DNA from 2 places in the Shewanella sp. 125m-7 genome. Region 2 is predicted to be linked to the other one. Evidence: riboswitches for the same ligand, from Rfam matches in the RefSeq annotation. Region 2 holds a riboswitch; the other holds the start of a gene.
What was found. A riboswitch is a leader RNA that binds a small molecule or an ion and turns the genes downstream of it on or off. The one in region 2 is predicted to bind lysine.

Region 1 (16,227 bases), on a different contig from region 2:
TATTGGCGATTAAACTCATTAGAGGCACTTTTATAGCGCTCGCCTCGGCGCTTAATACCAAAGTCATTGCTAATACTCATGCCACTTGCAAAAGGAAAATCCAATAATACGCCATGGCGATAATAGCTATCTCTCACCGTTCGAGTGGTGCTTTTACCATTAGCGTCAGTGGTGGTTTCAGTGCGTTTTACAATGTAGTGAAAGCGATACAGCTGATAATCAAACTGGTGGAGTTCTCCTTGAAAAGTGCTCTTGTATAGACTTTGAATTTCTCGCAGATCATTCCCGCGATCAAACTCTTTAAAACTGGCTTCTAATTCTTTAGCCAGTTTTTTGCCCTCAAATGGCACTGCCTCAAGATTATTATTAAACAGCGCATCTTTTAAAAAGATGGTATCCGACAACTTATTGCGCCACTTCATGCGGCCTCTAAGCCACAGCAGCATAATTACGCCTATCACGCCATTATGGGCAGCAAAACCTGAGCTCGGATACCAGAACCCTAAAAACGAGGCTAAGGTATCGAAATACATATCCCAATACCAATGCGGCCATTGTGGGATGAGATTCAGCGCCGCGCCCACAGCAGCCATCAATGCCATACGTCCCCATTGTGGGCCGGGCATAGGTAAGCACTTACCCTTGTCTTCAAAATAGCGGGTTAATGTTGCTAAGCCCAACATTGGATACCAGATCACACTGTAGCCCAGTGCGCTTCTAAGAATGTGCATCACAAAATCAGGAACCACTAACCCCAACTCAAAAGCTATCGGCAATAAGGCGAAAAACAATGAAACTGCACAGAAAAAACGATACCAGTTATCTCGGTAATCTAATGGCCCTTGGTGATGCTCGACCCTATGCACTAATGCTATCAAGTCCTCTTGGCTTTTTGCGGCTTCAACATCGGTGCGGATAGCAGCAATATTGCGAGTCACTTGGGCGTTATAAGCCAGCATGAGCATTGAACTCCGTATCTTTTACTGGTGTTGTTTGTCCAACAGCTGTGAGTTTGGCGCTTGTATTGGCATCACGAACAACACTGCTATCACTGACAAAATTGTTATCAGATAGACGCATGAGCTCATGGATCGCTTCAAGCAGCTTTTGCACCCGCTTTAACTCGGTATGGCCGGCAATTTCCTTATAAAATTCATCCGGCTTTGCCAGTGAATGTTTACGCTTTTCAATAATCAGCTTACTGGTCGAGGCAATGCACAAACGACCATCAGGGGCGATCTCCACCATAGGCGAGATAAAGTTGCGGTTGAGATCGAGTAAGGTTTCTATCATTGCAGGGGTTAAAAAGCGTGCCGCGGTGAGTTTCTCACAGGCCTGTACTCGATAAATGTCATTAAAGGCATTTGACTCTGTTTGATACTTTTCTTGATAAACCGAGTCTTTAAGCTTTACCTCGTCTTCAGCATCTAGGCACAAACCGTTAGCGAACGGAAAATCGAGCAAGATGCCGTAACGATCGCGATCTTCATGCACGGTTTTGGTTTTATAGCCACCATTGCCATCTGAACTGGTTTGAGTGCGCTTTACCGTATATTGAAAGTGATAAAGCTTATAGTTAAAGCTGTGCTGCTCACCTTGATATTGCCCGGCAAACATCTGCTCTATATCACGCGTGCCACTGCCGCGACGAAACTCTGCAAACTGCTTTTCAAGTGCATCAAGTTTGTCTTCAGGTGCTGGCTTACTCTGTGTTAAGCCATTATTAAATAGCGCGTCACACAGGAATATTTTATCGGAAAGGTGTTTGCGCCAATTGGCGCGATAATCAAGCCATACCCAAGTGAGTGAGCTGGCGATAACCAGTATAAACCACAGCGAAAACTGATGGTCATCAACTTCTCCCACGCTAATCACATAGCCAAAACCATAGATCACAGCCCAATAGATTTTCGGCCATTCAGGTACATATATTGTCACCAGACCCATTGCTGCCACCAGCAGTGTAAAGTTAACTACCATAGGGACAGGCAGCCAGCCGCGCTCGTGGCAGAAACTGGCTAATAATGTACTCAGCGCGACAGGAAGCCAATAGCAAGAGTCATCAATCACTAACTTAGCTGCGGGATCAACTTGTTCATACCAGAGGCGCATAAATATCAAGACGATACACAAGACACAAGCGCTAACTAGTAACCACTTAACAGCGTGGGTGATCTTATCGCGGTAATCTAACGGCCCAGGATGGTGTTTAACTTGAGTGATAACCTCGAGCAGATCATCTTGAGAGATAGCGGCATCAACATCACTGCGTAACTTGGCAATGTGCTTAGCAACCATTTGGTTATGCTGCATTAAAATCCTTGTACAAACACAGGTTTACGATAAAAAACAAGGGACGAATTATGCAGAAAAAACACTAAAAATACAGCGATTTAAGTCACTAATTAAAAAGTAGCCCCTGAATGCTGATGTTATAAAATATAAAACGCTTTCTGGCAGGCTTGAAGGGTTGGTAAGGACTTACATTATTTTATTACTGGATAAAAATAACTACATAATAGAAATACATAAAAGTGACTTCATAAAAGTGACTTCATAAAAATAACGCATAAAAAAGGCCAACACTTTCACAGTGTTGGCCTACTTTATCTCTAGGAGCAATAGCGCTTAATCCCAAATGAACTCTCTGAAATGCTTACGGCATACAGACTCGTAGCTCTCGTTACCACCAATCGCTACCTGCTCACCTTCACGCATTGGCTTACCATTGCCATCCAAGCGCACAACCATATTGGCTTTGCGGCCGCAGTGACAAATGGTTTTAAGCTCAACCAGCTTGTCTGCCCATGCGAGTAGATAGTGGCTACCACTAAACAACTCACCCTGGAAGTCGGTTTTAAGACCATAGCAAAGCACGGGAATATCGAGAATGTCGACTACGTAGGTTAATTGCTTAACCTGCTCTTTGCTTAAGAACTGCGATTCATCAATCAAAATACAGTGCAACGTCTTTTCTGCATGACTGCTACTGATCATATCAGTGAGGTTATCATTGCTACCAAATACCTGCGCCTCGGTTTCAATACCTAAACGTGAAGCCACTTTACCCACGCCATATCGATCGTCTATTGACGCTGTCATCACTAAGGTATGCATGCCGCGTTCGCGGTAATTATAAGAAGACTGCAATAACGAAGTTGATTTACCCGCATTCATCGCTGAGTAATAGAAATATAGCTGCGCCAAACTAAGATCCTTAAAGGTGAATTCGCCGCTAGTTTATCACTATTTTCGATAAAAAATCATCTTAACAATATTGATTCAGTGAGTCGTGTCGCGAATAAAATAAGCCCTAACGTTCCCCGATAAAGCGCTCTACTTTTAAGCAACTTTAGCGGCTAATACTTACATTTCGCTTTAAACAGCTTGTTTTCACTACTTATTACATTTAAACGATGTAATAAGTAGCTACAGGCAACGAATCACTCACCGTTCCAATATGTGACAAACACAACAAAACTCACACAAAATCCTGCGCTGAAGCACAAAATCACTCAAATTAAGACACGTTTAATACGCAAATATTAGATTAGAAGCACAATTATAATAAAGGAAGTACAAATCTATGCATAAGACACTCGTTGCAGCGGCTATTACCGCAACCTTAGCCTTGAGCGCTTGCTCGACAACATCAACTCAAAATACCAATGCCGTGATGGTGCAAACTCAAAATCCATTCTTACAAGCAAGTCAGCTTCAGTATGAAGCACCGGACTTTAGTAACATAAATGATGAGCACTTTCAGCCTGCACTAGAGCTTGGGATCCGCGAGCATTACCAACAAGTGTTAGCCATTGCTAACAACCCCGAAGCTGCAACATTTGAAAATACCATCGTAACGCTTGAAAAAAGTGGTGAGCTACTGACCCGCACATCAAAGGTGTTCTACAACTTAGCCGGTACCGACAGCAACCCGACACTACGTAAGTTGCAAGGTGAAATGGCGCCAAAAATGGCCGCTCACTCAGATAACATTAATCTAAATCCTGCCCTATTTACTCGCATCGAAACACTTTATAACCAGCGCGAAAGCTTAGGATTATCAGCCGAAGAAAATCGCTTAGTTGAGGTTTACTATAAGCGCTTTGTTCGCGCAGGAGCCAAGCTTACTGAAAGCCAAAAACAGCAGATCCGCGTGCTCAATGAAGAGCAATCAACGCTAACCAATGAATTTGCTCAGCGCCTAATGCGCCTAACCAAAGAGATTGCGGTTGTAGTGGACTCAAAAGAGCAACTTGCAGGTTTATCAGACAGTGCCATTAAAGCTGCTGCAATCGATGCCGAGGCCAACGGCCATACAGGCAAATATCAACTTAACATCACCAATACCACGCGCCAGCCAGTACTGACTCAATTACAAGATAGAGAGCTACGTCAACAAGTTTGGCAAGCATCTGCTAACCGCGGTCTTGAGGGCGAGAATGAAACCGCCTCTTTGGTTGCCCGTTTAGCTCAACTACGTGCAGAACGTGCAGCGCTGCTTGGATTTGATAACTGGGCAGAATACCGCCTAGCACCACAGATGGCCAAGACACCTGAAGCGGTTTACAAGATGTTCGGCTCAATGGTGCCAGCCGTAGTTAAAAACACTCAAAAAGAAGCGGCCGATATTCAAGCCATGATCAACAAGACTGGTGGTGACTTTGAATTGGCACCTTGGGACTGGGCTTACTATGCCGAACTTGTACGCAAAGAAAAGTTCGATTTAGATGAAAGCGCAATCCGCCCTTACTTTGAGTTCGACCGAGTCTTAGAAGATGGCGTGTTCTTTACCTTAAAAGCGCTTTATGGCGTAACATTAACGCCGCGCCCTGACCTTCCTGTTTACCATGAAGATGTTAAAGCCTATGAGATGTTCGATGAAGATGGCAGCAGCTTAGCCATTTTCTACGCCGACTATTTCTCTCGTGAAGGTAAACGAGGCGGCGCTTGGATGAGCTCATTTGTGACTCAGTCTGAACTGCTTAACAGCAAGCCTGTAGTCGTTAACGTGATGAATATTAAGAAGGCACCAAAGGGTGAACCTACCTTTGTTAGCTACGATGAAGTAACGACTATGTTCCATGAAATGGGTCATGGTACTCACGGTATGTTCTCTAAAGTGGTTTATCCAACGCTCTCAGGAACTGCTGTATCACGAGACTTTGTTGAGTTTCCATCGACATTCGAAGAGGATTGGGCCGCGCATCCAAAAGTGCTTGCAAACTATGCTAAGCATTATGAAACGGGTGAGCCGATCCCACAGGAGTTACTCAACAAGCTACTTAAATCTCGCAGCTTTAATCAAGGCTTCGATACCTTAGAGTACATGTCAGCAGCGCTGGTTGATTTAGAGTGGCACTCACTTAACGCGAACGCACCACTACAAGATGTGGCCAGCTTTGAAGCGGCAGCGCTTAAGAAGCACGGCGTAGATTTACCCGCTGTGCCGCCACGCTATAAGTCGACTTACTTTGCTCACGCCTTCCCGGGTGGATACTCTGCAAGTTATTACGCTTACATGTGGAGTGAAATTTTAGCTGCTGATGCGTTTGCCTACGTGCAAACACAAGGTGGCTTAAGTCGTGAAATTGGCATGAAGTTCAGAAAGACGATTCGTGAAGTGGGCAACACTGTAGCACCTATGGATGCCTACAAAGCCTTTAGAGGTCAAGAGCCAACCACTGAGGCCCTACTAGAGCGACGAGGCTTAAACTAAGCGCTATTGCGCTACAGAGGTCATACGCTGCGGGCTAAATTGATTAGCCTAAAAACAAAAAATCCGCTCTAACTAGAGCGGATTTTTTTATGGTTCTAATTTATCGAGGTGAAGCTTGCGCGTACCTCAATAAGGGCTATTACCTTTATTGCTTACATTGAGAATCAGGCGAGCACGCCTTGATACGTAACACAATAATGCTAATGACAAACACTACGCTACAAGCAATTAAGCCCGCTGTAACTGATTCTGTAAAGCCAAGTACTAGGTAACCGACTAAGCTGATCCCCGCCACGATTAACGCGTAAGGAAGCTGCGTGATCACGTGGTCAATATGGTGACAGTTCGCCCCCGTTGACGACAAGATAGTGGTATCAGAGATAGGTGAACAATGGTCACCAAATACCGCACCCGCAAGGACGGCAGCAAGCATAGGCAACATCATACCTGTGTGGCTACCCATCGCCATATCAGCTGCGATTGGCAACATAATACCAAAGGTACCCCAGCTGGTGCCGGTTGAAAACGCCGTTAAACCAGCAAGAATGAATAGTACCGCTGGTAGCATAGCAAATGGGATATTACCGGTTGCTAAACTTGCCATGTACTTACCTGTTTCTAGCTGACCAATTACGCCGGCAATCGTCCAAGCAAACAACAGGATGTAGATAGCAGGCAGCATTGACTTAGCGCCTTCAAACAGACCTTTAGCAATCATCCACTTGTCTACGCGTTGATAAATCACTAGAGCAAGCGTTACTGCTAAACCAATTAAAGCACCAAAGAATAACGATGAGCCTACGTCTGTATTTTCAAATGCACCAATCAAGCTAAACTCTAAACCTTTAGCTGCTAACGCATCGCCGCCACTGCTGACCATGAAGTAGAAAGTGGCAAATACGAGTACCGTGATAGGCAGGAATAAGCCCATAATCTTGCCGGTATCGGCTTCAGGTAGTCCTGAGTTAGCGCCAGGCGGTAACCCTTTAGACGCATCGTATAGTTCGCCTTTTTGTGCTTTTAGCTCATGCTGGCGCATTGGGCCAATATCAAGTCCCATTAACGCAACACAAAGCAGCAGTAACAATGCGAAAATCGCGTAGAAGTTCATCGGGATCATCTGTACAAACACACTGAGATGCCCGGTGTCTGCAAACCCGTGAGCGGTCAAGATACCACCAATCAAGGCGATGATATAAGCACCCCAACTCGATACAGGTGAAATAACACAAATAGGCGCGGCAGTAGAATCAAGCAGGTAGGCTAACTTACTACGTGAAATGTAATACCTGTCGGTGAGTGGCCTTGCGACACTACCAACCACCAAGCTGTTGAAATAGTCATCGATGAACACCACGCAACCTAGGAACATAGTGAGTAGTTTTGCATCGCGCTTATTGCGGATATGGGTACGAGCCCAATCAGCAAAAGCTCTAGCTGAACCACTTACGGTGATAAGTGCTGTGATCATGCCAAGCACGACCAAGAATCCCAAAATATAAAGATTCCAGCTATTCAAAGCGCCATCGTCCCATACCAGACTTAACACTTTTTCGCTGAGGTATTGACCCGTTTGCATCGCAGAAAAATCGGTAAGCAGCAAAGCTCCCAACAGAATCCCGACACCTAAAGACAGCAAAACACGACGCGTTAACATCGCCAGTACAATTGCCACTACCGGAGGTAGCAGCGACAGAGCCGAATCGGCATAACTTATAATTGTCATTTTTAATTTCTTCGCTAAATACGAATGGAGGCCGACTGAACTGGTGGGATATAGCAGTAGATATCTGATTACACCTGTCCTATCAGTAGCGCTCCATAGCCATATTAATGGTCATCATTAATATAAATCTTCTTATCTTCCAGATAAGAAATACTATGGCAGTGCTGTCCCTATTTGGTCACAGCCCCAGCAACTAGCCCCGATATGCTATGTCACTTCGGCATCAAATCCTTTCTCGATAGATCAGCGGTATCACCCTACTTATCGATACTAATATTGAATGCACCTCTACTTCTCAGGACGCAATTTAAGGCTAGCTCAAAAAGCGTGACGGACATAAAAACATAAGCGGCTTTAGAGATGCTACTCTAAAGCCGCTTATCGTGACACAGATCACTAACAATACCAAATACGACTCAAAGTAATTAACAGTTTACAAACCTATTAAAAACAATTCAGCTTGGCATCGCTATAATCAGCCAGCCCTTACTTGTTTACAATTGCGCTAATAATTGCGGCACCGCTTCAAACAGATCGGCCTCAAGACCATAATCGGCCACTTGGAAAATTGGCGCTTCAGGATCTTTGTTGATAGCAACAATCACCTTGGAGTCTTTCATACCCGCCAGGTGCTGAATCGCACCAGAAATCCCCACAGCAATATACAAGTCAGGTGCAACAATCTTACCCGTTTGGCCCACTTGCAAATCGTTTGGTACGTAGCCCGCATCAACTGCAGCACGAGATGCGCCAAGTGCGCCGCCAAGTTTATCTGCGAGCTGCTCTAAAATAGCGAAGTTTTCACTATTACCTAGGGCGCGGCCACCAGATACTACAACCGATGCACTGCCCAAATCTGGACGCTCAGATTCAGTTAAGCTCTGAGTCACAAACTCCACTTGCGAGGCAATGTCTTGTGATAATGTCACGAGTTCTGCACTGCCGTCTGTTGCTACAGCATCAAAGGCACTAGAGCGCACTGTCATGACTTTCTTATCATCTAAGCTCTGTACAGTCGCTAGCGCGTTACCTGCGTAGATAGGGCGAACAAATGTGTCGCTGCTGACGACTTCAGTCACTTCCGACAGCTGAGATACATCCAAGAGCGCAGCCACACGCGGCAACACATCTTTACCAAAACTTGAAGCCGCTGCGAGTACATGTTCATAATCAGATGCGATGCTTAACATCAGGTCTGACACATTGTCAGCGAGGTGATTAGTGTATGACACTGAATCAGCAAGTAAGACATTTCGCACACCACTTAGCTTTTGTGCTTCGCTTGCCACGCCAGCACAGTTATGACCAACGACTAATACATCGATGTCACCACCAATTGCCTGGCCACAGGCAACGACTTTCGCGGTATCCAGTTTTAGGCTGGCGTTATCGTGTTCTGCTAATACTAAAATTGCCATTAGATCACCTTCGCTTCATTCTTTAACTTTTCAACCAACTCCTCAACAGAGGCAACCATGACTCCACCACTGCGCTGGGCAGGTGGCGTTATTTTAATAATTGTCTGGTGAGACTTAAGCGTGACGTCAAAATCTGCTGGCGTCAGCGACTCAAGCGGTTTGCGCTTGGCTTTCATGATGTTGGGTAGTTTGGCATAACGCGGCTCATTCAAACGAAGATCTGCGGTGATCACTGCTGGCAATGACAAGTTAACTGTCTGTAAGCCGCCATCAATTTCACGAGTCACGACAAGTTTATCGCCCTCTAGCTTAACTTCAGATGCAAACGTGGCTTGTGGCATTTTAGCGATAGCAGCAAGCATCTGCCCAGTTTGATTGTTATCACCGTCAATGGACTGCTTACCAAGAATAACCAACTCGGCTTGCTCTTTTTGTTGCACGGCATGAATAAGCTTCGCGATTGATAGCGGAACAAGATCTTCATCCGTTTCAATATGGATTGCGCGATCGGCTCCTAACGCGAGTGCCGTTCTTAACTGCTCTTGCGAAGCTTTAGGCCCAATACTTAATACGACAATTTCAGAGGCGCTTCCAGCTTCCTTTAAACGAACAGCTTCTTCAACGGCGATCTCACAAAAAGGGTTAATCGCCATTTTGAGGTTTGCGGTATCAACGCCAGTATTGTCAGCATTAACCCTGACTTTTACATTGGCATCGACGACACGTTTAACTGGCACCAATACTTTCATAGGGCTTCCTTCTTACGTCTCTTATAATGTACGGAATTAAGTAACCTAGTAGCAATATAATGCCCAGTTAAGGTTACTGAAATTAGAGATACTTTACGTGCTGTTAACGTTAACGTCAACCAGGTTTCAAACACCTGTTCATTCAAATTAACACTGCATAACATTTGCTTGAATTAAACAAGCATAAAACATTTATTAACTCGTAATAGTTGTTACATTATTCATAATAACTATGTTTCGATATAAATAATTCAAAAATAATATTTGATCCCTAGCTAAATAGTTTCTATTATTTAACTCAAATATTGCATTCTCCATCCCCATCTTAATTGGACATAAATAATTATGAGCGATTTTCTTGAAATATTGACCCATGGTCGTCGTTTTAAAGCAGCAGTTAAAGAGCTATCACTGAACGATTTAAAAGAGCTGTCTGTAAAGTTAGAAAAGATTATTGAAGAAAAATCTTCTCAACAAGCCGAAGAGCAAGAAGCGATGGCAGAGCGTAATGCCAAAATTGAAGAAATTCGTAAGCAAATGGAAGCTATCGGATTATCTGTAGATGATATCGGCGGTTTAGCCGTTAAAGCCGCGCCAAAGAAACGCGCTCCTCGTCCCGCTAAATATCAAATTGAAGTTGAAGGTGAAATGGTTCAATGGACTGGTCAGGGTCGTATGCCAACTGTATTTAAGAATCAGCTTGAACAAGGCCGCACTATGGAAGACTTCTTGATCTAACTTCAAGTCTACCAACTAAGAGCTCTGCTATTTGCGGGGCTTTTTTGTTTTTAAGTTAAAAATATTACATCAGTAGTTACAATTACTGCTTATTCATTGTTAATAAGTTAGGATATGCTCATCATTTTCCTGTTTATCTAACAATAATAAGTAGAATAATGCGTAAACATATAGTCCCTCATCGAATCGCTCTTCTTAGTTTGCTATGCTGTCAAACAGCAATTGCTAATGAACAACTTACCGATAATACCCCAAGGCTGACAGCATTAACTCATGCAGAACTAATGCTAGCTCCGGGTAAATCGTTAACGAATGCCACCTTATTGATTGAAAACAACAAAATTAAGGCAATTATCAAAAATAACGATATTCCTGAGGATGCTTTTGTTATTGATTTAACGGGACATACAATATATTCAGGCTTTATCGACCCCTTTACTGAATATGCGATTGAGTATGAAACAGAAGCCCAAGATAAATCAGGCCCTGTATATGAAATAAAACGTATTGGTGGTAATGCGAGTAATGGCGCAATACATTCACAAATGCAGTGGTTTAATTATGTTCACCCTAATAAAGAACAAGCAAAGGAATGGATCGATAACGGCTTCACCAGTGTTCAGTCTAGTTATTTAGATGGGATCTTTAGAGGACAAGGTGTCACCATATCGTTAGCTGATAAAAAAGCTAACGATGTTATTTATAATGCACAGACAAGTCAGTTTATGGCCTTTAACAAAGGTTCATCTGTTCAAGATTACCCACAATCGTTAATGGGTAGCATGGCATTAATAAGACAAACCTTCTCTGATGCAAAATGGTACAACCAAAATAGAAATAAAACGACTTCATCAAGTAAAGAATTAGAGTTTAATATTGCCTTAGAACGTTTAGGGGATCCGAAAAAACAACACTACATATTTGAGACTAAGAACCTTAATAACCAACTACGAGCAGCACAATTATTAAGCGAACATAAATTTAGCGGAAGCTTAATTGGTAATGGACACGAATATGCAAAACTTTCAGAATTAAAGTCCTATCCCTTTAGTCTCGTCTTACCCTTAAATTATCCTGCAGCCCCAGAAATAACTGACGGCGATAGCGAACGAGAAATTAGTCTTGCTCAATTAAGGCATTGGGAACGTGCGCCAAGTAATTTGGCTATGGTGGCAAATGCTGACATTCCCTTTGCATTAACTCAGCATGGAATAGATTCACAGAAATTTTGGCCAAGACTTAAGTTAGCTGTCGCTAGAGGTTTATCTGAAGAGGCTGCACTTGCGGCATTAACCACAGATGCAGCAGAAATATCGGGAATTGACCATTTGGCCGGAAAATTGGAACCCGGCTTTATGGCAGATCTGGTGATCACCGATGGTAATATTTTTGATGATGGCAACATTGTCAGCATATGGTTACAAGGCAAAGAGCAACAGCTCATCAATCGTGACCTAGCCTTACTTGATAACCCATATCAAATTCAAATCGGCGCGTTAACCTTCGATCTTAATATCAGTCAATCTCCGTCACTTAGCGGCACGTTGTCGAGCGGTGAGAATGATATCAGCCTTGCCAACCTTGATTATCAGTTAGGTCGCCTTACCTTTAGTGCAGACCTTTCTGAGGCGGGTATAACGGGGGTGAGCCGTTTCACTATTTGGCTAGATGCCCAAGGCTTAAGAGGCAGACTACTCGATGGTAATAATCAAACTATGCCATTTGGCGGCATAAAGCTTGAACCTATAGCCACAGTAAACAACAGCAACAATGGCGATATAGACAAAGTTGATATAGACAAAGTCGTGCTTATTTCTAACCAAACCTCACCGAATGTCGCTTATGGCTTAAGTCAGCAACCCGCACTTGATAGAGTCCATATTAAGAATGCCACGATTTGGACATCGACTAACAACGGCGTATTAGCGAATAACGATTTAATTATCGCCCGCGGAAAAATCCAAGAGATAGGTAAAAACCTTAGCACTCCTTCAGGGTATGCCAGCATTGATGCCACAGGTAAACATGTTACCGCAGGGATCATCGATGAGCACTCGCATATTGCGCTAAATGGCGGTACCAACGAAGGCTCCGATGCGATTACCTCAGAGGTACGTATCGGCGATGTGATCAATCCTGATGACATTGCCATCTATCGCGGCCTTGCTGGCGGTGTGACGACGGCGCAACTGCTTCATGGCAGTGCCAACCCTATTGGCGGCCAAGCGCAAATCATTCAACTCAAATGGGGCGACAGTGCTGAGGAGCTTAAATTTAAAGATGCCCCTGCGAGTATCAAATTTGCCTTAGGTGAAAACGTTAAGCAAAGTAACTGGGGAGATGCGTTTACCCATCGTTTCCCTCAGAGCCGTATTGGCGTTAAAGCGCTGTTTAGCGAGGCCTTTAATGAAGCTATTGCCTACCGAAAAGCACAAGTCGACTATAAGAAAATGCGCACTAGTGAACGTAGGCGCACAGTTGCACCGCCATATAACTATCGCTTAGAAGCGATTGCCGAGGTACTTGAACAAACGCGTAATATCCATATTCACTCTTATGTGCAATCTGAAATTCTGATGTTCCTGCGCCTTGCTGAAACTTATAACTTTAAGGTCAGTACCTTTACTCATATTCTTGAGGGTTACAAAGTGGCTGAAGAGATGGCAAAGCATGGCGCTCACGCCTCCACCTTCTCTGACTGGTGGGCATACAAATTTGAAGTTTATGATGCCATCCCACAGAACACCTGCCTAATGCAAGACAAAGGCGTGCTAACCAGCATCAACTCAGATGACTATGAGATGCAACGCAGGCTTAACCAAGAAGCAGCAAAATCAATGATGTATTGCGATATGTCGGCTGAAAATGCTTGGAAGATGATCACCATCAACCCCGCTATTCAACTCGGCATAGAAGACAAAGTCGGCTCATTGGTTGAAGGCAAACAAGCCGATATTGTGCTTTGGGATAATCCACCGCTGTCAGTTTATGCAAAAGTTGATTCAACTTGGATTAGCGGACGCCGCTACTTTGACCGTGAGCAAGACAAAATAGCCCAAATCGAAGTCGCTACAGAGCGTGCAGCGCTGATCCAAAAAGTACTGCTCAGTGATGATGCCCATAAACAAGGTGAGACCCCGATTGATTTAACGGAGCCTGAATGGCACTGCGATACTCATTTCAACGCATGGCAGCAAAGCGCAACAGGAGCACTGTAATCATGTTTAATAACTCGTTAACGCGCGCAGTCACCCTGCTAAGCCTACCTTTATGTTTTATGGCAAATGCCCACGACATGGTCCCTGCTAGCACTCAAAACCAAGCGATACTGTTTACTAACGCCACAGTACATACTGTGACAAATGGCGTCATGCTCGACAGCGACGTGCTGATTGCTGATGGAACAGTCATTGCCGTCGCGCAAGACCTAGATACACCTAAAGCACCTGCTACCGCTTTGACAACACAGGCAAAAAACGATTACAGCGAGCTACTTACTAACGCTCAAGTTATCGATGCAACCGGAAAACACCTCTACCCAGGTTTAATTGCACTCGATACCAGCATGGGGCTAATTGAAGTCGAAATGATGCGCCCAAGTAATGATGCCTATGAAGTGGGTTATATCAATCCACAGTTAGAAGCGATTACTGCATTTAATCCGGATTCAGAGATTATCCCCACGGTGCGAGTTAACGGGATCACCCACGCCCAAGTTGTGCCTCAAGGCGATGGTTTAGCAGGGCAATCGGCATTAGTGTCAATGGACAGCTGGACAATTGAAGATGCCTTAGTTGAGTCTAATAAGCAGTTTCATCTTTACTGGCCACATGTGCGATGGTTATCAAAAGATGCCGATAAGCGCAAAGAGCAGTTAACAGATTTAAAACGTAGAATCGATAAAGTCTACAGCGCATTTTCAGATGGAAAGCGATATCAACTCGCAGATAAAGCTGGCAAGATCAATAAAATAGATCTGCGCTGGCAGGCGCTTACCCCCTTATACGAAGGCAAGGCGCAACTGTTTATTCATGCACAATCACAAAAGCACATTGAAGAAGCCATTGCCTTGGCTAAGCAGTATGGCTTTAAAATCGTGATTGTGGGCGGCTATGATGCGTGGCGAGTCGCCGACGCTCTAGCTGAAGTGAATGCGAAGGTGATTTACAATCAAACCTTAGCACTACCTAAACGTAATGATGAGCCTATCGATCTCGCATTTAAGATCCCCGCGCTACTTAAACAAGCCCAAATCCCCTTTGCTCTTGGTTTTTCATCAGACTGGAATAGCAGAAATTTACCTTTCGCTGCTGGTCAAACCGTCGCTTACGGTTTAACCAAAGAAGACGCCCTTAAAAGTATCACTTTAGATGCCGCAAAAGTGCTAGAGATTGATGATATGGGGGCTATCGCTCCAGGCTTTAAAGCCAATATCATCTTAGCAACGGGTGATATTTTGGACCCTATGCAAGCAGGTATTGAGTCTGTCTATATTGATGGCCGTAAAATTGATCTTAATAATCGTCATCAACAGCTTTATCAAAAGTATCTAAAGCGCTAGAATTTCAAACTTATAGCGCGACTTAAGATTAATCGTGAAAAAGTGCTCTTTATGAGCACTTTTTTATTAATAGCTTGAGTGAGTGCAACGGCATTTCAACCTCAATAATAAAACAGGCCCGCCACCATGAAATATTTATTACCATCAGCTTTTATCCTTTTGCTTAGCGGTTGCGCCGGTGAATACACCTTTAACAGCAATTTGGACAGCGATGCGATTAATGACTACTTTAAAGCGTCGGACGTGACGGTTTATGAAGGAACATTGCAACCTGTAGGTCCCTTTGAGATAAAAGGATTAGTAGAAGGTGAAACCTGCCAAGTATCAGAAAACGATGCACCAGCCTCAATCGTTGAAGCCCGTACGCTTGCGCGCCGCGCTGCAGCAGACAAACAAGCCAATGGCTTAGTGATAAAAAACTGCTTGTTAATTGAAGAAGCTAACCTAAATTGTGTTAGTCGTGCAATTTGCGTCGGCCAAGCAATCGCCACCAAAAGTGACCCACAATAATCTTATTTACCCATTTTAGAAGTAACCTTAATGTCTTTTACCAGCCAGATCCAAGCCGTGGCCTATTGCCGCACTCCCTATAAACAAAAATTTGGCATACCTAGGCAGCCAGGTTTAGTGAGTGCCGCCCGCGGTTTTGTTGAATTAGCGCCGCCTTTTAATCAAATTGATGCCGTTAGAGGATTAGAACAATACTCACATTTGTGGCTGCTGTTTTGTTTTCATGAAAACCTTGCTGCCGGCTGGAAGACAACCGTTCGCCCACCAAGGCTCGGTGGTAACGAAAAGCTCGGCGTATTTGCGACCCGATCAACCTTTAGGCCCAACGGTATTGGTCAGTCAGTGGTTAAGCTGCACGCTGTGCATACCCATAACGGCAAAGTAAGCCTTGAGATCTCAGGCATGGACTTGCTTGATGGCACACCGATTATTGATATTAAGCCCTATATTCCATTTTCAGATTCAATCGAAAATGCCCAAGGCGGCATAGCCCAAGATGCCCCTGTTTTAGCTAATGTATGCTTTAGCGAGCAGGCATTGGAACACCTTGAGCAATATCAACAAAACCCTGCGTATCCGCGCCTACGTGAGCTTATTGAAGGTGTTTTAGCGCAAGACCCTCGCCCAGCTTATAAAAAAGCCAAGGCCGACCCCAAATTATATCAAGTTGCATTATATGACTTAGATATCTTGTGGAAAATAACGGACGCCGGTATTGAGGTTTACGAGTTAAGAGCCTCACACGTTGGCAAAACTCAACAAGCTTCAACTCAAGACTAGATAGCCATATGAATCCGCCACCAGCA
Region 2 (16,227 bases):
ACGCATAGCAATAACCTTAGTGCCACCTTTTGCCAACTCAACTAATACTTCTTCACACAAAGAGTCGTTTACAAAAGCACAAACCACCTCAAATCCTTCTGCGAGTTTGACGGTTTGCATACAAAGACGGTAATCGAAATATTCAATGCTGGCGTCAAATGCGATATTGGTACGATCAAAATGCTGCATATCGTAATGTTTAGCGCTAAAAAAGCCTATTTTCATTGTCGAAACCTTAACTAATATGAGTAAGAAAACGTGAACAGTTTATGTGATATTAGCAGATTTGTCTTGAGGGCTATTGATCTATGCCTCATTGATAGCAATTGCATTGCTTAAAGAAAAAGCGAGCCCCTGACGGCTCGCTTTTCTGCTTATTCTGAAATGAAGAAAGGATACGTTTTCTTATTTTCAGATCATCGCTACAACTGGTTGAGCATGGAAAAACCAGTTACTGTAGGGAGTAAGCTTATGGAGGCTAGATTAGCACTATCTATAAAGAGGTATCGATATCTGCTTCACAAATTTGCCGTATGCCTGACAGTAATGACAAAGGTTAGGATTTACGCTCCGCAAAAGTAACAATTAGCTATTGTGAGCGTTATACGCTTTTTAATTAGTGAATTCCTGATAATATTTGCCGACAGCTAACCGCATAAGAACCGTTAATATGGCCAGAAAAGAACTCAGCGAAAAACAATTTATGATCCAACGTTTTTCAAAAACAGCCCTACGTGCTCTACATATATTGGGGATCACAGGTGCCGGCGGTGGTATTTTGTTGCATGTTCCCCAAGAGAAATGGCTTACCTATTGGATAATGGCCATGGCAACGGGCTCAGCCATGATGCTATGGGAAGTCGTTCGCGACTGGCGCTGGCTGATCCAATTAAAGGGGGTGCTCACCATTGTTAAGCTAGGTTTGCTTGGGCTGTTTATCCCTTTCGCGGCTTATAAACCTGAGCTGCTTATTTTTGTGGTGTTATTATCAGTTGTAGTATCACATGGCCCCGCAGGCTTAAGACATTTTTCAATAGTACATGGACGCAGAATTGATGGCAGAAAAGAAGTTAAAGGCTAACGCCGCAGCGTTAATCACCCAATTTACCGATTTAGCAGACTATCTAAGCCCCTGCTGTCAGGTGCTAGATCTAGCCTGCGGCAGCGGCCGCAACGGACAATGGTTTAGCGATAAAGGTTGTCATGTCAGCTATCTCGATAAGAATCTCAGTGGGCTTGATGTCTCTGCGCCAAATGATTCAACTGCTATCGAGCGGCTCGAGTGGGATCTCGAAGACGGTAGTGCACCAACACTTGCCACCGCACAATACGACATAGTGCTCGTTTTTAACTATTTACACCGTGCGCTATTTACGCAGATTATGGATAGCGTAAAGCCTGGCGGTCTTATTATTTACGAAACGTTTACCGAGCAGCAAGCTCAAATTGGTCGTCCTCGAAATCCTGACTTTTTACTTAAAACGGGTGAATTAAAAGCAATATTTGCTAACTGGAGCTGCCTACATTACTCTGAAGATCTATTCGGAGAATTACCCAACGCCAGTTATAAAGCACAAATTATTACGAAAAAGCCGTTGGGGTAAACAGGACTTAATAAGAGGCACAGTATGTTTCCATACCCAGAGCAGTATCGAATCGCACTCCCACCGATGATCACAGGCTTCATGGTGGTATGGGCGTTACTCAGTCGACTGGTCTTTGGTGACGCTAGCGTGTTAAGTCTCTACCCTCTGCTCGCTCTTTTTCCTATCGTAATATTTTTACACGGTTTACTCATTTGGGACGCTAGAAGTATGAGCCGTCTCGATCAATCTTTTTATGCCTTAATCCACTGCGCCCTAGCCTTTGTGGTTTGGACCTTTGCGATTATGCATGTCAACGGTAATGGATTTTCATAACGCTATTGCATCAGCTCTCAACTCTTTGCCAGGTCTGCATTGACGGATCTCGATGGGTATTGATTGTAGCCACAATTATCTTAAATCTGCTTGCATAAAGAAGCACCAAAGAGGTATCTTTGCCGCGCATTTTTAATAAGGTTCCATCATGACTGATTTTGTCTACTCTCCTCCTACAACGCCTTGGCTTGAAAAACTTCATCAAGATAAAGACATCATGGTTGTTAATAAGCCATCAGGGTTATTATCGGTACCGGGTCGAGACCCAGCCCATGCCGACAGCACTTACAACCGCGTACTGGCTGAATTTCCTCACGCAAAAATTGTACACCGCTTAGATATGGCCACTTCAGGTGTGATAGTGGTGGCGTTATTGCGTAGCGCTGAATCAGAGCTAAAACGTCAGTTTAGAGATAGAGAAACCAAAAAAACCTATTATGCGAGAGTGGCAGGTCACGTAAAAGAGACTCACGGCACCATTAATCTACCACTTATTTGTGACTGGCCTAATCGCCCTAAACAAAAGGTCGACCATAAGATAGGTAAGCCATCGCAAACCCATTATGAAGTGATCAGTTATGGCAAGCGTTCGACCTTAGTTAAACTCACGCCGATAACCGGCCGCTCGCATCAATTGCGCGTGCATATGATGGCGTTAGGTCACCCCATTCTTGGTGATAACTTCTATGCCGATCCACTCGCTAAACGACTCGCGCCGCGTCTATTGTTACACGCGCAGTCACTGACGATTACTCATCCTTACACTAAACAAAAGATGACGTTTAGTTGTGATGCACCATTTATGGATGCCGAGGGTGAGCAGTAGCCTCTTTGATAACAGAGATGGTACTTGAAATGGTAACGAATAAGCCTATTGCGCGAACAAAACGTCAACCGCTATCTCCTTAGTCGTTGGCGTGTTCTATCTCGACGAGTTAAATAGTCATTAGTCATAACGCTGAGCGATAGGCTTATACCCAAGCCACCTGAAGATGCAGGGTTCAGTGGGAATTTAATGCGCTTTAAGCAAGGCGTTGATTGCAGTTAATGCTTGTTCCCTTAGCAAGATCAATAACGCAGCAGAAAGTGCATTAAACCCCATCGAAGAAGGCTTTGCGCAAGGCCTCTGAAATGAGCATGTTCAAGTCGTTTGGGTATATATAAACCAGTCGATAGCACTCAAGCATGATAAATACTTCATGCAAGTGAACTCAGTCACTTACTTATCTGACAAATCAGTAGAATATTCATCAAAAAATACGTAAATTGTTTAACTAACCAATAAGCAATCGACCTATTTATTATGGAAGCCCCATTTCAACGAGACTCTCTCGATAATCAAATTCTGTCTGCGTTAATGAAAGAAGCCAGAACACCATTCGCAGAATTAGCTAAACGTTTCGGCGTAAGCGCCGGCACCATCCATGTTCGCGTCGAAAAAATGAAGCAAGCAGGGATCATCACTGGGGCGCAAATTACCGTCAACCCCAAAGCTCTGGGTTATGATGTCTGTTGTTTTATCGGCATTAACTTAAAAAGCGCAGGCGACTACCCTGCCGCCATCTCTAAGCTCAATGCACTAGAAGAGGTGGTTGAGGCCTATTACACCACGGGGAACTACAGTGTGTTTGTAAAGGTAATGTGCCAGTCTATCGATGGTCTGCAGCATGTGCTGATTAATCGTATTCAGTCTATCGATGAGATCCAATCGACCGAAACCCTCATCAGTTTACAGAACCCCATCGTACGGGCGGTTAAGCCATAGGCAATTCCCAAAGCTGGCAATAAAAGCGAGTAATCTAAATTGCCAGTAAAAAGGCTAATATGGGTTTAATGCTGGTAAGTTGAGCCCGATACAGATTAATAAACAAAAGCAATAAACGACGAAGCGCTCACTTCGTTTGCTACACTGAAGACACCAAGAAAAGAAAAACTCGGGGTGGCTTTTCTTCGTGGTCCATTCTTATCTTTCGAAGTCATCGAATTTTCTTTGAGTGACTTCCTTAAGTGAACGGCATGACTAACATGAATTAGGCTTTACAACGCCGCAAGCTTGGCTCTCGACCAACTATAGCTCAAACAGATTGGTCATCACCTTATAGAGTTCCGTGCCTTGGTAGACCGAGGCCGAGGCAAAATGCAGGATAGGTACACAGTCTTGCTTCAAGCTTAACGGCGTAAACTCTTTATCTGTGCCATATAGATCCAGCCTTAAAATGTTCGCCAGTGGCTGCCCCGCTTTGAGCGATTCACCTAATACGGCTTTGTACTCGACCAACCCCGCTGTTGGCGCGTGAAACTTCTTATAATTTTTTAGATAGCAGCCATATCTTGCCATTTTTGCAGCTTGGATCTTTTCGCTGACCACTCCACGATAACTGAGGTAAGCCAAAATGCCTTCGGCATCGCCAGCCGCATCATCCATATCGATACGCTCTTGGCTCGCAAGCTCTAAGGTAAATGCCGATACTGGCACCGTGAAGCAACGACCTTGAGACTGTGCAAATTCGGTTAATTGCCACCAAGGGCAAAATGCCGCTTCATCCATGGCACCACCAAAATCATTGGGGATGACTAAGCTAAAGGGGATCGAGAAATAGGCTGCTGAGGCGACATCATATTCAGGGCAATATAGATGTTTGCACGATTTAGGTCCGGTATGCAGGTCAATCACAATATCAGCTTCATGAGCCAATGATTGTAAGCTGACCGCCAATCGTTTGCCTGTTGTTACGCCCCATTCACTGTTTAAATGGGCTTGGCATAATTCACTTAAATGTAAGCGGTAGGCCTGAATCAAGGCTTTATCATCTAAGTGACTATGCCGTTGATACCAACTTGCCACATCAATCTTGTGATCTAAGTATTCACGATTCCAATTAACCCCGGTGATCGGGTCAAAGCGCCCTAGAGTAAACTCACCACTTTTTTGATTGATACCAAGCGGGTTAGCTAAGGGAAGTAGAGTTATCTCGCCGATTACATTTAGTTTTTCCAGTCGTTTCATTAACTGAAAAATAACCGCATTGCCCTGCACCTCAGCGCCATGTACGTTCGCTTGGATAAAAACCTTAGGTGCATTGAGATCTTTGCCGACCATACGATAAACAGGAACATTAAGTTCCTGTCCCGTTGCCAACTCACCGACTTTCAGGCTCGATTGGGTAAATTCCATAAAATGCAAAATTCCTCGTTGGCGTTGGCTTTACTATGCTTCAAATAAGTTTTCATGCAAGGCGCGGATCACATTAGCCGCTTCGGCCTCATCAACCAAAATACACAAGTTATGTGGACTCGCGCCTTGGCAGATCATACGTACATTATAGGTTTCCAGTACTTCAAACACGCGGCGACAGACACCCGCTGTGGAGGCGATATTGTTGCCAATCACGGCGACCAAGGCCAACCCATCTTCGACACGCACGCGGCAATGTTGCGACAACTCTTGCAATAACGCCTCGCTAAGTAAGCCCTGCCCACTTGAGTCAGAGCCTGTTTTATCTAAGGTTAATGCCACGTTCACTTCTGAGGTGGTGATCAAATCAACACTGATTTTATGGCGTGCAAGCGTGGCAAAGGTTTCAGCAAGAAAACCTTGAGCATGTAGCATCTGCAAACTATGAAGATTAAGTAACGTTTGATCCCGGCGCACTGCAACGGCGCGGTATACCGGCTCACTTTGCACCGTATGGCGGATCCAAGTGCCGCCCTGTTCAGGGGCCCAGCTTGAGCCAACAAACACCTGAATTTTTTGTCTTACAGCAGGTAATATTGTTGCAGGGTGTAAAACTTTAGCGCCAAAGGTCGCCATCTCAGCGGCTTCATTAAAGCTAATTTCGGCAATAGGACTCGCATTAGGTGCAAGTCTTGGGTCTGTAGTGTAAATGCCGGCAACATCGGTCCAGATCTCAACGGCTGTCGCTTGCAATGCTTCGGCCAGCAATGCGGCTGAATAATCACTACCACCACGGCCAAGGGTTGTGGTGTTGCCTTCACTATCTGCGCCCACAAACCCTTGAGTCACAATCACTTGCTCTGCAAGTAGTGGCTTAAGGTGCGTTTGAGCAAGCTGTGCAATTTGTTCTATTTGTGGCTCAGCGCGGCCATGATGGCTATCGGTACGTAGTACTTGGCGTACATCAAATGCTGCAGCACTAGCGCCTTTTTCTCTCAAAACCGCCGCAAAGAATACCGATGAGCACATCTCACCTTGGGATAAAAGTTCATCCATTACCGCTTTGCTGCGAGTCAAGCTTAAGCGCTCACTTAAGGTTGAGATATGACTTAAAATAGCGTCGACTTTAGCGGCAATATCACTTGGGTTTCCAAGGCTATCTAGAATTTGATATTGAATAGATGCGATTTGCTTGATTAATGCTTTAGTGTCTTCGCTAGACGTTGTCTCTTGGGTTAGCGCAACTAAGTGATTGGTCACGCCACTCGATGCGCTCACAACAACCACACGAGTTTGCGGATTAGCAATAATGATATCGGCGCAGCGCTGCATAGCGTCATAGTCCGCCACCGAGGTGCCACCGAACTTGGCGACATTTAATTGTGGTTGCGTCTGCGAGCTAACTGAAGATGAGACTAACGACATAGACCCGCCTCCACACTCAATAGAAACGGCTGACACTGACTCAATAGGGTATTTTGAATAACTAACATGAAATAAGCTCCGAACTAACTTCGTTCGAAGAGCCTGGTGCCATGATATGCCCCCCAAAAAAATTGGGAAACAGCGATCGTCACCAGAAGCTCTCCACCATAAAAAACATTGGTGACAATCGACAGGATTCAGCCTGCACAACCAACATTCAAGCCTGACCAAATGGCATTGAATATCTCGGCGCTAATCTCCCTCATAAGCCATCATAGGGGTTTGGCCCCCTCCAACTTACTACCTAGTTAGCGCTCCTCTTCTGTACTTACCTTGTATGAAGTAAATTGCTTTCGAAAAAAGCTGCTTTGTATACAAAATAACAGGTTAAAAAATATCAAAAAATAACCAATTAAGTCAATGGAAATCTTAGATGATTTAATTTCATACTATATCAGGAAGCTCCATCACCCAATTGACCCGAGGAGAAAATGCGCCCAACAATGTTTCTTGGCAAGGCAGCAAGCAAGGAACAAGCTGCAATTGATCTGCTTCAACATAATAAATGGCATTTTGATTAAACTGGCAACCGAGTTTAATGGCCGAGGCCTTATCGGATGATATTGCCCAACTCTTTTCCATATGCTTTCTATCTTGAGATGCGCCTATCATTGCCCGATAGGGAAAGCCCGATCTGTGTATTTCATGTTGAAGTTTTCGGTCCAAAAGACCATTTTGGCAAGGAGTCAGTACCACTCCTCTTGGGTTATATGCAGTGATAATAGCGAAGGATAATTGAGCAGATAAAGGTTGAGTAACCAAGAATTCTGTTTGTTGATAATAGCGCCAAAGGTTGTCGACTGAGTTATTCATTGCTAACAAATTCTCCAATTTAGGTGGAATTATTATAGCAAACTCGTTGGCCCCTCCTAGCTACGTGATGCAGGTCACAGTCAACGTTTTTATCAAACATAATATAATCAGATAGATAAATAATAAATAGTGATCTAAATCATATCATCGAGGAATTTTGTTAACATTTCATTTGTTAACAAATGCCTAAAACGAGTACAATAGGGCTTGTTGATTGACTCACACTGAATACATGTAACGAACACATTTTGTTACACATATCTGAAACAGTTAGAAGAGTAATCCACACAGCTGTATCAAATGTGACCTATGTTTGATTTAACATTTAAACTTCATAGTAAACGGTAGTTAAGGAACTTTTTCCTATTATTGTTAATCGAAGTTTATACAGTTCACGTTTTTCCATATGTGAGATACCCATACTTTTGCTAATCATGCAGTGTGTTGCTGTTTCGAGCCAGTTTTGAAAGCACCTACGTGTATCAGTGAATTATCAGCATAACTAGATGGAGTATAAAATTGATTATACTCATGGTTAGAAATAGACAGAAATTAGGTAATTAATATGCAAAACCCGCACATTCTTATTGTTGAAGATGAAGCCGTTACAAGAAACACACTGAGAAGTATTTTTGAAGCAGAAGGATATGTGGTAACTGAAGCCAATGATGGCGCTGAAATGCATAAGGCTATGCAAGACAACAAAATTAACTTGGTCGTTATGGATATTAACTTACCAGGTAAAAATGGTCTTTTATTAGCTCGCGAACTTCGTGAAATTAATAATATCGGTCTAATCTTCCTAACAGGCCGTGATAACGAAGTTGATAAGATCCTTGGTCTTGAAATTGGCGCTGATGACTATATCACTAAGCCATTCAACCCACGTGAATTGACTATTCGTGCTCGTAACCTATTAACTCGCGTTAATAGCACTGGTACAGATTCAGAAGAGAAAAGCGCAGTTGAGTTCTACCGTTTTAACGGTTGGAGCCTTGAAATCAACAGTCGTTCTCTAGTTAGCCCACAAGGTGAGTCATACAAGCTACCGCGCAGTGAATTCCGCGCTATGCTTCACTTTGTTGAGAACCCAGGTAAGATCTTAAGCCGCGCAGACCTTCTAATGAAGATGACTGGCCGTGAACTTAAGCCACACGACCGTACTGTTGACGTAACAATCCGTCGCATCCGTAAGCACTTCGAAAGCTTGCCTGATACGCCAGAAATCATCGCAACAATCCACGGTGAAGGTTACCGTTTTTGCGGTAGCTTAGAAGATTAATTCTAAGCCTCTGCATTTGCGCTGATAGCTATATTAAATCTGTATAGTTAAATCAGTACAGAGAAAAAAGCCAGTCAATTGACTGGCTTTTTTTATGTCTATACGGTTATGAATCATTGCAACGAGGCGCAATAACACCGCCCTTAATTAGAGTATCTACTTAAATAAAACAGAGCTTAACTGAGGCTGAAATTTAATACTGCTTTAGAGGAAAGTTTTTCCCTACCAAGCAATCAACCGCCACACTACCTATAAAGTAGTAGTTATTTTATATTAACTCAAAAAAGTTGTGTGTAAAAATCGAATACTATTTACCAATACTTCAGTGGCTCGCTGCTATAATTTTCACTCTAAAATTTATAATTAATAATATTTAATTCCAAATTCATCATTATTAAAAACGTAGCAATGATCATTAATAATTAATCACCACTACGCTTTACACTTAATAATCAAGAACAAACCAATTACTTTAGCTGACGGTCTAAAAAGTCTGCTAACGAGCGATATAAATGCACTCTCACTTTTTCACCACGCATTGAGTGCTTAGAGCCCGGATAATCGATCATCTGAAACAACTTACCCTCATCCTGCAGCGCCTTATACACGCGCGTACTGTTTTCAAACAATACGTTATCATCAGCCATACCATGGTACATCAGCAAACCTGACTGATAGCCGGTCACATACGGCAGCACACTGCTGGCCTCATAACCTTCTGCATTCGTCTCAGGGTGGCCTAAGTAACGCTCAGTGTAGTGAGTATCGTAAAGTGACCAGTCTGATACTGGCGCACCTGAAATAGCCGCCTTAAAGTAATCCGGCGCCTTAAATAGGCTCATTAACGCCATGTAACCACCATAGCTATGGCCATAAATTGCGATATTATCAGAATCGACGAAAGGCAAAGTACGTAGGTAATCCACGCCCACCTTCTGATCGTTAACCTCTACCTCACCCAGCTGCTTATAAATCACATATTCAAACTTGGTGCCACGGTGCGCCGAGCCACGGTTATCGAGCTGATAAACAATATAGCCTTGTTGCAACAGGTGCTGAGTAAAGTAGTCTTGATGACTCCAACTGTTCACCACCAGCTGCGCATGTGGGCCGCCATAAACGCGCACCACCACAGGATACTTCTTCGATGCATCAAAGTTCGTCGGTTTGAACATGCGATATTGCAACATCTGGCCATCTTCAGCCTTTAGTTCACCAAATTCAGGTACCTGCCATAAACCAAAGTAGTTATATAACGGGTGGCCCTTTTTAACTTCGTTTTGCTCAACCCAGGCTAGGCGCTCACCGCTACGGTCGTGCAGGCTCACCTGTGGCGGCTGTGAAAGACTACTAAAATAATCGAGGTACACAGGTTTATTGTCGGCAAATACCGCCTCGTGCATCCCGCTGCGCTGACTAATAGATTCAACTTTGCCACCACTGAGTGCCACACGGTAAAGTTGCTTTTCAGTCACCTTAGTCTTGCGACCGGTAAAGTAAATTTCGCCAGCTTTTTCGTCAACATATTCAACCGCATCAACCGCCCAATCACCAGAGGTTAGCTGACGAATAACCTTGCCATCTAGGCCGATCAAATACAGATGATTAAAGCCATCTCGCTCAGACGCCCAGATAAATGCCTTTTGCTGCTTTAAAAAATGCAGGTCGTCATTAAGATTTACCCAAGCTTCACTGCGCTCGTTAACTAATTCTCTATCGTTTTTAATATCATCAATCGCCACCACGCGCAGATCTAACGCTTGCTGATCGCGGCTTTGCCACTGATAAGACAAGTGCTTACTGTCAGGTAACCATTTTACTCGCGGCAGGTAAATATCAGTGTCTTTACCTAAATCAACCCAAGCCACTTTTTTACTGTTAAGTGATACGACGCCCAGCTCAACGTTAACGTTATTTTCACCGGCATAGGGATAACGCTGCTCGGTCAGCTTAATTCCATCGGCATAAATCTCGTTGCGAGTCACCAACTCAACGCCAGACTCGTCGATACGGGTATAGGCAATCGCAGATTCATCGGGCGCCCACCAGTAACCCGTCATTCTGCCCATCTCTTCTTGGGCAACAAACTCGGCCATGGCGTTTTTAATCGCGCCGCCACCATCGGTCGTTAACGCGGTAATTTTTTGGGTGTTTAACTCCAGTACATAGAGGTTTTGCTCACGCACAAACGATACAAAATGGCCTTTTGGTGACAGTCTGGCATCCGTCGCAAACCCCTCACCCGTCTCCAACAATTTGACCTTATTATCGGCTACAGAGTAGTAATACAGCTGACCCGCGGCAGGGATTAAAATCGCCGCGCTATCATCTGACCAAAAGTATTCCATGATCCCTTGACCATATATTCGTTGACGCTCACGACGGGCTTTTTCTTCATCAGAAAGCTCACCCGCTTCAAGCTTATCGGCGTTGATTAGAATACTCTGCTTGCCACTTGCCACATCCATCTGCCACAAGTCGTATAGGTGTTGATCATCTTTACGCCCAGCAAGATAGGTAACCCGCTTACCATCTGGTGACAGTTTTAGTCCGCGTGGGCTGCTCCCCGCAAGAGCGGGTGAAGCATACATACGTTCAATGGTTAATGGTTCGCTGCCGCCCTTAAGCGCAGGAGAAGCTTGGGCAATAGCCGCTGGCGTTAACACCATTGGCAAGGACGCCAACAGTAAACTCATCCAATTTTTTGTCATTATTATTCCCTGGATTAATCGCTAAATAGTCTTCAACTAAAATTTAACTGAAAGTTCGGCTGAAAATTCGACTACATTGTGCCTTAATCGCCGTTAAAACAAAAATCCCCCACCTCGTCGAAGCCTTTAGCCCTGAGAAGGAAGCCTTTAGCCCTGAGAAGGAAGCCTTTAGCCCTGAGAAGGAAGCCCTTAGCGCGGTGAAGCAAGCCGTTAGCGTAAATAAGCAAGCGTTCACAGTTAAAAAGCAAATCTTTACGGCTGAAAAAACTAGCATTCTGGGGTATCATCGCCACAATAATAATGAATATACCCAAGGTGCTATTTGGGTGTATCAAAGAACCCGACCTTAAACTCAATTTACTAATGTTGAATTGTCATAGGAAACAAGATGCAAACTCTGGCTGAAAACCTGACATCACAAGCAATTTCTCCTACTCTTGAAAAACTGATCCTGACCCTAGCGAACACCTCAAAAGAGATTAGCCACGCAGTACGCCACGGCGCACTAGCAGGCGTGTTAGGCGCAACTGAGCAAGAAAACGTTCAAGGCGAAACGCAGAAGAAACTTGATATCATCACCAATGATATGCTCAAAGATGCTCTCAAGGCTGACGGTACAGTGCGCGGTATCGCATCGGAAGAAGAAGACTACGTGGTTGAAGCCGATGCCAACGGTGAGTTTCTAGTGTGTTTTGATCCACTAGATGGCTCATCAAACATCGACATTAACTCACTTGTGGGCACGATCTTCTCAGTATTGCCAGCGCCAGCAGGTGAGCTAACCGAGAAAAGCTTTTTACAAGCAGGTCGCAACCAGGTTGCAGCAGGTTACGTGTTATACGGCCCATCAACTATGCTAGCGCTAACCACAGGTAAAGGCGTACAGCTATTTACCCTAAACCCAGAAACTAACGAGTTTTTGCTAACAGATGGCGCAATGGCTATCAGCAAAGACACTGGCGAGTTTGCGATTAACATGTCAAACCAACGCTTCTGGGAAGCGCCAATGCAGACTTACATCAGCGACTTGCTGCTAGGTCAAATTGGCCCACGTGAAAAGTCATTTAACATGCGCTGGATTGCGGCCATGGTTGGCGACGTACACCGCGTACTTTGTCGCGGCGGTATTTTCACTTACCCGACAGATAATAAGAACCCAGAAAAGCCATACAAGCTACGTTTAATGTACGAAGCTAACCCAATGGCATTCTTGGTAGAGCAAGCAGGCGGTAAAGCGTCTACGGGTTATGAAACCATTATGGATATTGAGCCAACTGAGATTCACCAACGTGTAGCGGTTATCTTAGGCTCAGCCAATGAAGTTGATGCGTGTCTTGAATATCATGGTATTGATTACAGCGAAGAACCTGCTGTATAGGTTCTAGGGTAAGATAGGTTCTAGGTCCTAGGTTCTAAGTTCTAGGTCCTAGGGAAATCAAAGAAAAAGCGCAATCCTATGGTATTAGGGTTGCGCTTTTTTTTGCGCCGAACTTTTTTCGCCTAGCTCTGGCGCTGGGGCTTATCGCTATCAGTCTGCGCCTGACTTTTAAGTTAGACTTCGTCTAACAACTAACGTCGCGGCGCTTCGCCCGCACCCGAGCTTTAAATGCATCAGGCTACGCCTGACCAAAGTCGTGAGCTTCCAGCTCACACACGGGCAAGGAGGACTGCTCGTCCTTATCCTCCTTGCATCCACCATGACGCCCCGACGAAGTTACATGCATTAGATACGGGCCTCATACTCCTATAAAAATCGCCTAACGGCTCAGATGGGACATCCATGTCCCGCCGAGCCTGAACCATCATCCATGATGGTTCCACGGCATTTTTATCTACGTACTTCGGCAACTTCGATGGGGAATAGGTGTTTTCTGTAGGCTAAATCGTGAACGTCAAGCTAGGTGTTTGAATGTTTACTCTGACCCGACATATACTCTTTCGAGTTAGAAAGTGCCAACTATAACGACATCAGATACTTTCTAATTGGCTAGAATTACAACCATTTTAAAGACGTGTTGATTGTATAGGCATTACGATTCCATCACCCCTTGCTTCTTCACGTTGACGCTCTTCTGTGTGCATTGCTAAAGAAAGATAAATCAATGCTTCACGGGATAATTTCAGCATCTTTAATGCTTTATCGGCTAAGTCATCAACAGTTATATACTTCATGTACTCAGTATCATCGACTTGAGCTGGGTACTCCTGAATACCCAGATACCTATGTTCTGCCATTTTTCTAATGCTATGTAATTCTCTAGCTTCTGGTTCAGCAACATCAGTAAAGTTTGGGTCGTACAAATCTTTCGATAAGAAGTATAAACCTCGTAATAGCCAGTTTTCACGTTCTAGGAAGCATGGATTGATTTCTAGCGCTTTCTTTTTCTTATTGTACGTTCCCCAAATATTACGGAAATTTACAGAGTCTACCTTTAATCCAATGTTCATATAGTCGTTTAAGAACAAAGCTATTTTGTCGAAGATAGAATACGAAACTCTCAACGAGTTTTTCAGTAACTCATTTCGGTACCCCAGATGCACACCATCCAAACCATTCTGTAGCAGAACGTCATTGTCAGAATAGTGTTCGAAATCGGCGGTAGTAAACTCGTACAGCATATGTCGAGCAACTATGAACTCTTGCTTTAGCAAGTTAAAGTACTTAGGAAATCTAGGCTCTTCTCCGATGTCGTAGACATGACTAGGTAAGTGCAGAATATCATTTGCAGCAATTGTAGCGGTAAACACATCATTCAAAGGGTTTATAAATAGCTTATGTTGTAAGCACCATCTTCTGTAATCCTGCTCTTTTTGGTGCTTACCTAATGAGAAGTTATTAAAATCAAATTTACGTTCGAACTCAATATCCTCTAGAACGTCTTCCGTGAAGTCTCTATAACCAATAAAAGCTTCTAGAGCATCCTGTTGAATACCACAATCCCATAGTAGCGGCTCACTACCAAAACGATTTAGCTCATTATGGGCATGGAAAAAGAAAATACCACTATGCCCATAGTCATATAGATGCTGTCCATAGTGGACTTGGGCAATTGCTTTATTACCTAGTGCCATAGCAAAATTATCAATACGAGACAGGGCTTTTTCATAGTAGTTAATTGATTCAATTGCTCGCCCTAGTGAACTCATTCCGTTAGCTATATTTGTCAGTATTTTACACTGCATTATCTCATGAAGTTTCTCAAAGCCAGACTCTGCGACGGCCTTTCGCAGGTTAAGTATCTCGGCAACTTGCCTTTCCTGATACCAACTCCAAGTATCATCTACGTCTTTTCGCTCAATCATACGAAGTGCTGCATAACAATTGGCTTTATAGAAAAACAAGACTGAACAATTCTCGCTTATCTCATTTTCCATAAGAGAATCACAGCTAACTAGCAGTTCCTCTAGCTTTGAAACATCATTGTTATCACATGCAATATCAATTTCTAAGCCTAGATCTTCGATTTCTTTATTTAGCACTACTCGATTCCTTGTACTGTCTTAAAACTACTGGTTACATTACCGATATGAAAAAAATTAAGTCAAATAGTACATGATTGAGCCAAGAAAAATCAGTTCACTAACAAGGAAAGGGGCATTTCCGTGTTAGACAACAAACCGCTATACGGCCCAAATGAAGGCACCAATTACCCAGTGTAGATGCGGTTGAGGCCGTCGAAAACAGGGACGCTTTCGTTGAGCTCACAAGGACGTGCTCGCAGCGAGCCTCAGCAGTATCTGCACATTCCCCCGCTGGAGGCGATTAGCTTCACCTTTACACAAAGGTAAACACGTTTTGGGGCATTCCCAAGCTAGCAATCAAACCTATACGGCCCAAATGAAGGCACCAATTACCCAGTGTAGATGCGGTTGAGGCCGTCGAAAACAGGGACGTTTTCGTTGAGCTCACAAGGACGTGCTCGCAGCGAGCCTCAGCAGTATCTGCACATTCCCCCGCTGGAGGCGATTAGCTTCACCTTTACACAAAGGTAAACACGTTTTGGGGCAAAATCGAGCTGCCACACTCACAGGAAACACCCAATCCCCATCGGAGTTGCCGAAATACGTAGATGAAAATGCCGTGGAACCATCATGGATGATGGTTCAGGCTCGGGGGGACATGGATGTCCCATCTGAGCCGTTAGGCAATTTTTATTGGAGTATGAGGATCAACAACTTCGTCGGGGCGTCATGGTGGATGCAAGGAGGATAAGGACGAACAGTCCTCCTTGCCTGGGGGTGGGATGGAATCCCACGACGTTGGTCAGGCTCAGCCTGATGCATTACCAATGTGGCAACGCCACGACCTTTATCAAACGAAGTTTGATTGCACTGAGACTTATGCAACTAAACGCAAAAGTTGCAGATACAAAAAAGCCTCCATCTATAAGATGAAGGCTTTTGTTTTCTAGTCTAAGGCTGAAACTTAACTCAAATCCCAACCCCGACTAACAATCTAAGATTAGTTTTTCTTAGACTAATTCTTCTTAGAATAAGCTGCTGCATTCTCACCAGCCATTCTACCGAAGGTGACGATATCAGAGATAGCGTTACCACCTAGACGGTTAGCACCGTGAACACCACCAGTGACTTCGCCTGCGCCATATAGACCTGGAATAACTTGCTGCTTCGCGTTCATGATTTCAGCTTTAGAGTCAATCTTCACGCCGCCCATAGTGTGGTGAACACCTGGAGTCACTTCGATTGCGTAGTAGTTACCTTCGTTAAGAGCACGAGGTAGGTTAGGACGTTCAAAGTCTGCATCCTTACCGCTCTTAACAAGTGTGTTGTAGCGTGCAACAGCTTCAGTTAGGTTCTTACCGTCAATACCTGTCTGCTCAC

Region 1: it holds a riboswitch for lysine, as region 2 does, so the genes downstream of both, ACVBIL_RS08275 (Na+/H+ antiporter NhaC family protein) here and lysC (lysine-sensitive aspartokinase 3) in region 2, are expected to answer to the same signal.

Annotation. Positions count from the first base shown of each region.
Region 1 covers NZ_JBRILQ010000013.1:2,395-18,621, forward strand. Annotated here, with positions in the region: gene ACVBIL_RS08255 (DUF3137 domain-containing protein) at 1-959, opposite strand, end outside; gene ACVBIL_RS08260 (DUF3137 domain-containing protein) at 946-2,313, opposite strand; gene ACVBIL_RS08265 (thymidine kinase) at 2,629-3,207, opposite strand; gene ACVBIL_RS08270 (M3 family metallopeptidase) at 3,587-5,719, shown strand; gene ACVBIL_RS08275 (Na+/H+ antiporter NhaC family protein) at 5,865-7,445, opposite strand; lysine riboswitch at 7,524-7,744, opposite strand; gene ACVBIL_RS08280 (electron transfer flavoprotein subunit alpha/FixB family protein) at 7,940-8,863, opposite strand; gene ACVBIL_RS08285 (electron transfer flavoprotein subunit beta/FixA family protein) at 8,863-9,612, opposite strand; gene ACVBIL_RS08290 (H-NS histone family protein) at 9,958-10,350, shown strand; gene ACVBIL_RS08295 (amidohydrolase family protein) at 10,509-13,568, shown strand; gene ACVBIL_RS08300 (amidohydrolase family protein) at 13,571-14,911, shown strand; gene rcsF (Rcs stress response system protein RcsF) at 15,038-15,421, shown strand; gene tsaA (tRNA (N6-threonylcarbamoyladenosine(37)-N6)-methyltransferase TrmO) at 15,452-16,201, shown strand; gene ACVBIL_RS08315 (acyltransferase) at 16,210-16,227, shown strand, end outside.
Region 2 covers NZ_JBRILQ010000005.1:92,565-108,791, forward strand. Annotated here, with positions in the region: gene ACVBIL_RS03780 (2-hydroxyacid dehydrogenase) at 1-225, opposite strand, end outside; gene ACVBIL_RS03785 (hypothetical protein) at 671-1,081, shown strand; gene ACVBIL_RS03790 (class I SAM-dependent methyltransferase) at 1,056-1,604, shown strand; gene ACVBIL_RS03795 (hypothetical protein) at 1,629-1,919, shown strand; gene rluA (bifunctional tRNA pseudouridine(32) synthase/23S rRNA pseudouridine(746) synthase RluA) at 2,068-2,745, shown strand; gene asnC (transcriptional regulator AsnC) at 3,223-3,684, shown strand; gene ACVBIL_RS03810 (succinylglutamate desuccinylase/aspartoacylase family protein) at 3,988-5,094, opposite strand; gene lysC (lysine-sensitive aspartokinase 3) at 5,128-6,519, opposite strand; lysine riboswitch at 6,667-6,849, opposite strand; gene ACVBIL_RS03820 (DUF3293 domain-containing protein) at 6,964-7,392, opposite strand; gene arcA (two-component system response regulator ArcA) at 7,958-8,674, shown strand; gene ACVBIL_RS03830 (DPP IV N-terminal domain-containing protein) at 9,142-11,385, opposite strand; gene ACVBIL_RS03835 (class 1 fructose-bisphosphatase) at 11,774-12,763, shown strand; gene ACVBIL_RS03840 (LA2681 family HEPN domain-containing protein) at 13,390-14,865, opposite strand; gene ACVBIL_RS03845 (flavocytochrome c) at 15,863-16,227, opposite strand, start outside.